Linked DNA regions of Ammoniphilus sp. CFH 90114. The protein of the gene in region 1 binds, or shares a complex with, the protein of each later gene. Links are inferred from orthologs where the notes say so. Each region holds a gene or a part of one and is shown in the gene's direction. Other genes may lie near its edges.

Region 1 (3,070 bases):
ACGACAGCCTCCATGGTTCGCATGGGGAAGGTATATGGAAATTTGATGGTGAACGTGCAAGCGACGAATGGAAAGTTAGAGGAACGTGTGAAGAAAATTATTGTTGATGCTACGGATTGTACCTATGCGGAAGCAACGGAATTAGCTGAACAAGCACAGGGAGACGCTCGCGTTGGAATTCTGATGAAGCTCAAGGGCATTTCTGCGGAGGAAGCTTGTAAGCAGCTTGATCAGGTGGGCGGTAGGATTCGAGAGGCGTTGGAGAAGAAATAATAGGAAGGTCCCCACGGTGGAGTGTGGGGGCCTTATTTGCAATTTTAGTGTGGATATTTGCAACTTCAGTGTGTTTATTTGCAGGCTATCTCATCTTTATCTCCACCAGACGCCCGTTTGAATCGTAGCGGATTTCTGCTCCCCATGCCTCAAGTGAGCGTGTGGGGATATAGGTTCGTCCATCTAGTAAAAATACATCCCCAGGCACCCATTGATCATTTACCCAAACTTGTCGCTTGTCGAGTTCGATTTTCATGCTTTTTTCTTCTTGTGAAGCTTGGGCCCCGATAATCGTGGTTGTTGCTTTTTCCTCCGTCAATAAGGGGAACAGACCAATGCCCCCTCCTAGTACTAAACATAGCAAAACAATTTTTATCTTTTCCATCATTGAACCCTCCCAGTAGGTAATTGAAGCTTGTCCAAATCATACGTAATTCCATTATAAAAAAATAAATTTGTAAAATTTGTAAAAACACGAATGAATTTATTTAGAAAAATGAACGGATTTCGTCGAAATTCCATGCATAAATTTTTAGGATTTGCGCACGCCCTAGGTTTAAACTTCACAAGATCTGGAGAAGATTGTTGATGAGGTGATGATAAATGAATGGAGAACAAAAACAACCAATCCAACCACCAACAAAGTCAGGGTGGAAGGCGTTCTTCAGTAAGAAATGGACATTCCCAGCCATCTACATGGGGGCAGCAGCACTTATCCTTGCTTTAATCATGTGGTATCAGGACACAAGAGATTACTCTCTTGATCAGAAGGATCTGATGCCTGAGATCAGCATGGGGCAAGAGAATACAGAACCAGCACCAATTGCTATGACACCAGATGCCGAAGATGCCGTACCTGTGAATGCACATGAGCAAGGAATGGGTTGGCCTGTAGCCGAAGGAACAGAATTTGATGTCGTGATGAATTTTTATGATGAAGCCGCTGAGGACGATGTAAAAGCCGCTGCGCTCATCCAATATGAAGACTCTTATTGGCCGCACACTGGAATAGATCTAGCGACAAAGGAAGGACAGACTTTCGATGTCACAGCAGCCCTTCCAGGAAAAGTAACCAAGGCGGAAAAAGACCCAATGGTCGGCTTTCTTGTTGAACTTGAGCACGCAGATGGATTAACTACTGTCTACCAGAGCTTAGAAGATCTACAAGTTGCAGCAGGCGATGAAGTAGAGCAAGGAGCTATGCTGGGTAAAGCGGGTCGTAATGTCTTTGAAAAAGATCTAGGAGTCCACCTCCACTTTGAAGTGAGAGAAAACGGAACACCAGTTTCTCCAGACAAGTACCTAACGCAAGAAAGCAAGAAGAACGAAGCTCAATAATAGGAGGCTGCTCCTCTAGTCGGTGATACCGACTACACGGGGGCAGTTTTTTTTTGTTCGAAATTGCTCATCAACTCAGGTGTAGGGTTCACATAATTGTTAAGACTTAGTACTTTTGACCTATACCCATAGAACTAAAAGTTTCATATGATAGAATCGTTGTGAAAAAAAGGCAAACCTGAACGAAAGGTCAGGTACGCAAAGCTAAAGGGGCTTCGTCTAAGGATGAGTTGACATGCCAGCCAGCTGCCACGATGGGGAGGATATACAGATGAGTGTTTTTACCGGAATGAGAAAGATGATGAGAAAAACGGGAAGTGTGGAGGATAAGCGACTGACTTCTCGGGAGAAGTCTGCTCTAGCTGCTTTTACGGGTACGATTATCGCCATGACTTTAGTGACCATAATTACCATTGTCATAGGAACATAAATAATAGCGTATAGATAGAAAGTCAGGGTGGCTCCCTGGCTTTTTGTTGTTGTAGCGAGATCTGACAAAAGAATTGGCGAGTCTCCCTTTCTTTAATCCCTGCGGACATCAGGTGCGCTATTGGGTCAAAAAATGCTTGAATTATAGGTGGTGCGGACATGGAATTTGTTAATTTACTAATTTTCTGCTTGGTAGGGCTTTTTTTGAGCAAATAAGGAACCTCAAGTCCGATAGAAGCTACCTTGCCGCGTTTTGAGAAGAAATAAGGAATCTGATGTCCGCTAGCTCCCAACAGCCGATTCTTCGCCTCGTTAGTACGAATTTTCTGCCTTTCGCCTTACTTTTCTCGCATATATACGAACTCGCCTCAATATAATGTATCAGACTATCTCTAACAGGGAGGCGAGGGGAGTGCACGATTACATCAAAGAGCGCACCATCAAGATCGGTCGCTACATAGTAGAGACGCGCAACACCGTTCGTAAGATAGCCAAAGAATTCGGCGTATCTAAAAGCACTGTGCACAAGGATTTGACCGAACGACTGCCCGAGATCAACCCCGAATTGGCTAATAAGGTAAAGGAAATATTGGAATATCACAAATCCATCCGCCATCTTCGCGGAGGAGAGGCAACCAAGATTAAGTATAAGAGAAAGACAAAAAGCCAGAAGAAAGGAGCTACAGAAGAATTAGCGTAAAGAGTGCCTGTCACTCCCCGGAAAAACGTGAAAAATGTCGAATGGACAAAAAGGAATTCCTTGTTTCGCATCGAATTGATATATATTTGGAGCTTCTTACTCGCTAAGGAAAGCATTCATATAGATGAACCAGTACAGGGAGGACCTTGCAAATGTTAGGGAAGGATATCGGAATCGATTTAGGAACGGCGAACGTATTAATTTATGTGAAAGGACGCGGAATTGTGCTAGACGAACCTTCTGTGGTCGCTATCGATAGTCATACGAAGAAAGTGTTGGCTGTAGGTAACGAGGCGTATCGCATGGTGGGACGTACACCTGGCAACATTG
Region 2 (3,141 bases), on another replicon or contig:
TGCTTATTCTATTAACTATCATTTCTCCTGTATTAGAGGTAATAAAAAAAGACTTAACAAGCGATAAAATAGCGATGCGAATTATGAAGTTGACATCGGGTTCAACAGGGGAAGATTGGGAGCAGATTAAGGACTACAGCGAGAAATTAATGCAGCAGAATGAGCAAGAGACCCAAGACTTTGTCCGATCGCAATTGGAGGGTTTAATTCAAGCGAAGGTAGAAGAAGACTATGGGATTCGCGTGAGCTCTATAAAAGTGGACATGGCTAAAGAAAAGTACAAGCAACAGGAATATCCTGTGATTTCCTCCGTACAATTAATATTGGACAAAGATTTAAAAGCGTCAAGGCAAGAGGATGGCGGGAATCTGAGGATTCAACCTATCGAGCCTGTGACAATCAGTGTAGCAGGAGAATCTTCTCAGAAGGCGTCCACGGTCTCTACCTCATCTGGGCTCTCTGCCGCAGAGCAGAAGCTGCTAAATGAAATTGCTAACGATATCGCAAAAACTTGGAGTATTGATCGTAGTCAAATTGTAGCTAAGGTAGAAGGGAAACAAGAGGAGGGCTAAGATGAGCAAATGGGAATGGTTTTCCAAAATGAAGGAGAAATGGGGTCAGAGAGAGGAGGGGCAAAAGCGTGTAAATACGTTCCAGAAACTAGTCATCCTTGGTGGAATCGGTGCTGCCATCATGATATTTTCTTCGTTAGATAGCGTAAAGAGAGAATCAGCACCCTCGACTGACCCAGAAGCTGCAACCAACGAACAAGCTGTGTTTTCTGGTAAGGTCAAGTCTAATGACCTCTCGATTTCGGATTACGAAGAAATCTACGAGAATCAGCTAAAAGGAATTTTAGAAGAGGTGATTGGAGTAGGGGAAGTATCCGTGATGGTTAATTTAGATTCTAGTGAGGAGGTCGTCATAGAGAAAGATGTGAATGCGAGGAATTCGATTACGAAAGAAGTGGACAAAGAGAAGGCAACAAGGGATATTACCGACTCTTCTCGCGATGAGAGAGTGGTCTTGGTGAAAGCGGAGCAAGGTGAACAGCCGATTGTGCTTAAGACCTTAAAACCGAGAGTGCGAGGGGTGCTAGTTGTAGCGAAGGGAGCGGAGAATATGAAGGTGAAAGCATTGATAACGGATGCTGTTCAGAAAGTCCTTCATGTTGAACCGCATAAAATATCTATTTTACCTAAAAAAGGATAGGGAGGTACTAGAATGGTACTAAAAAAACAGACGGTTTGGTTGCTTTCTATGCTGACCATTATGGTTGTGTTGTCTGCTTACTACATGCTTCAAGGCCCGATTGAACAAGTCCCCGTAGCTTCTAACTCGCCATCACCAGAAGCACAAGAATTACAGGTGGATAGCCAGCAAATTGAGACTGGGGAGTCAATGGAAGGTACTGCTGAAGCTATGCCTGGAAGTGCTTCTGACTACTTTATTGAGACGAAGTTAAATCGTGACGCTTGGCAATCTCAAAAGATGGAAGAGTACTTGTCTATTATGACCAACGCAGAAGACAAAGAAGCTGTCACTCAGGCTAAGTCAAATTATGACAAGCTCGTAACTCAACAGGATACGGAAATGACAGTTGAGAGCTTAATTAAGGCACTAGGATATAATGAGGCTGTTATTATTTCTAAAGAGAATCGCGTAAACGTCATCGTTCAAGCAGAAAAGCTAGAAAGACAAAATGCAGTTGAAATTATGAAATTGGTCACTCAGCATCTAGAAGTCCCATCCAATAATATTGTGGTAACATATAAACCATAAACGTTTCAAACACAAATCAACTGCGACAGGACCCACAAGGGTTCTTTTTTTTTGTAATGGGTAGATTGTGCCTTTAGAGGAAGAATATGATATAATGTTTGATATTTGGTTGAGGAAAAACTTTATTGTGTTTCTAAGTTTAATGAGGAGTGGCTATCACATGTTAAAAATGCATGAAATAAGAGAAATCATAAAATTGGTTGACCAATCCAGTGTGCAAGAATTCGAAATGGAAAATGAAGGATTACGTATCAGTATAAAAAAAGGACGAGAGGGTGTAGTACTGCCTGAACAACAGGTTGTTGCAGCTGCACCAGTAATACCAGCTCCAGCTCCAGTTGTTGTTTCTAAGCCTGCGCCAACGGTTGAAAGGGTAAGAGAACCAGAAGTTCCAACTCAGCAGGCAGCTGTACAGGAACCGGTAGTTGACGAAGCCCTTAAGAAGATTGTGTCGCCTATGGTTGGAACTTTTTATACCAAGCCTGACCCGAATTCACCTTCTTATGTAAAAGTTGGAGATAAGGTTAATCCAGATAGCATCGTGTGTATTGTTGAGGCAATGAAGCTGTTTAATGAGATTGAGGCTGAGGTAACGGGTGAAATCGTCAAGATCTTGGTTACAGATGGCCAGTTAGTAGAGTACGGGCAACCTCTATTCCTAGTTAAATAAGGAATATTACCCGTTGATTGCATTGTAAAACAACGACTCAGTTGTTATAATTTAGTAGGAGGTGCTTTAAGTTATGGAGATGATTGCAGATTTTGAGAAGACCGAATTAGGCAAGATCGAAATAGCTCCTGAAGTGATTGAAGTCATTACAGGTCTGGCAGCAGCAGAAGTAGATGGAGTAGCTCATATGAGCGGCGGATTCGTCGGGGACATTGCTGAGCGCTTAGGTAGGAAGAACCTGGCTAAGGGTGTGAAAGTAGAAGTAGGCAAGAAGGAAGCCGCTGTGGATGTTTATATTATCGTTAAATATGGATATAAGATCCCTGAAGTTGCTCGTAATATCCAGGAGAACGTTCGCCAGGGCATTGAGAATATGACGGGACTTAAGGTCATAGAAGTCAATGTACACATTGTGGATGTTGAATTTAAGACAGAGAAGAAAGTGGAGGTTGAAGAGCCTCTTCATCGTGTAAGATAGGTACGGACAGACCCCTTTTGTCAAGGGGTCTTATCTGTTGAGTCTTTAAGTATCGATTGGGAGGTTCCTGCATTGAATTTATTTGATCGGTTAATCTTATCCCTTTATAGTCTTGCTTTGACCATTCTTTCGGTTATGGTGATCGCGGCCTCTCTTCATCTGATTCCCTATGAGTTGGTCCAATCTAATATATTGGCTGTTTATGAAGCAG

Evidence for each region.
Region 2: the proteins of EIZ39_RS21040 (region 1) and EIZ39_RS06480 are in contact, whole or in part, in a crystal structure (PDB 3TUF), measured with the Bacillus subtilis proteins. The link is inferred for Ammoniphilus sp. CFH 90114 from one-to-one orthologs.

What each region holds. Positions count from the first base shown.
Region 1 is NZ_SDLI01000011.1:140,385-143,454, reverse strand. Bases 1-2,743 are described here. They hold EIZ39_RS21040 (M23 family metallopeptidase), read left to right. Parts: upstream 1-876; coding sequence 877-1,611; downstream 1,612-2,743. Other genes in these bases: spoIIID (sporulation transcriptional regulator SpoIIID), read left to right, coding at 2,453-2,740; EIZ39_RS26845 (hypothetical protein), read left to right, coding at 1,883-2,041; EIZ39_RS21045 (stalk domain-containing protein), read right to left, coding at 359-661; murQ (N-acetylmuramic acid 6-phosphate etherase), read left to right, coding at 1-273. Outside these bases: mreB (rod shape-determining protein), read left to right, coding at 2,893-3,070. UniProt on the Bacillus subtilis protein: Involved in forespore engulfment and required for anchoring membrane proteins on the forespore side of the septal membrane. Forms a channel with SpoIIIAH that is open on the forespore end and closed (or gated) on the mother cell end.
Region 2 is NZ_SDLI01000002.1:358,254-361,394, forward strand. The notes cover bases 190-3,003. They hold EIZ39_RS06480 (SpoIIIAH-like family protein), read left to right. Parts: upstream 190-1,224; coding sequence 1,225-1,782; downstream 1,783-3,003. Other genes in these bases: spoIIIAF (stage III sporulation protein AF), read left to right, coding at 190-572; spoIIIAG (stage III sporulation protein AG), read left to right, coding at 574-1,212; accB (acetyl-CoA carboxylase biotin carboxyl carrier protein), read left to right, coding at 1,943-2,452; EIZ39_RS06490 (Asp23/Gls24 family envelope stress response protein), read left to right, coding at 2,526-2,930; amaP (alkaline shock response membrane anchor protein AmaP), read left to right, coding at 3,003-3,003. Also shown: more of spoIIIAF, read left to right, coding at 1-189; more of amaP, read left to right, coding at 3,004-3,141. UniProt on the Bacillus subtilis protein: Involved in forespore engulfment. Forms a channel with SpoIIIAH that is open on the forespore end and closed (or gated) on the mother cell end.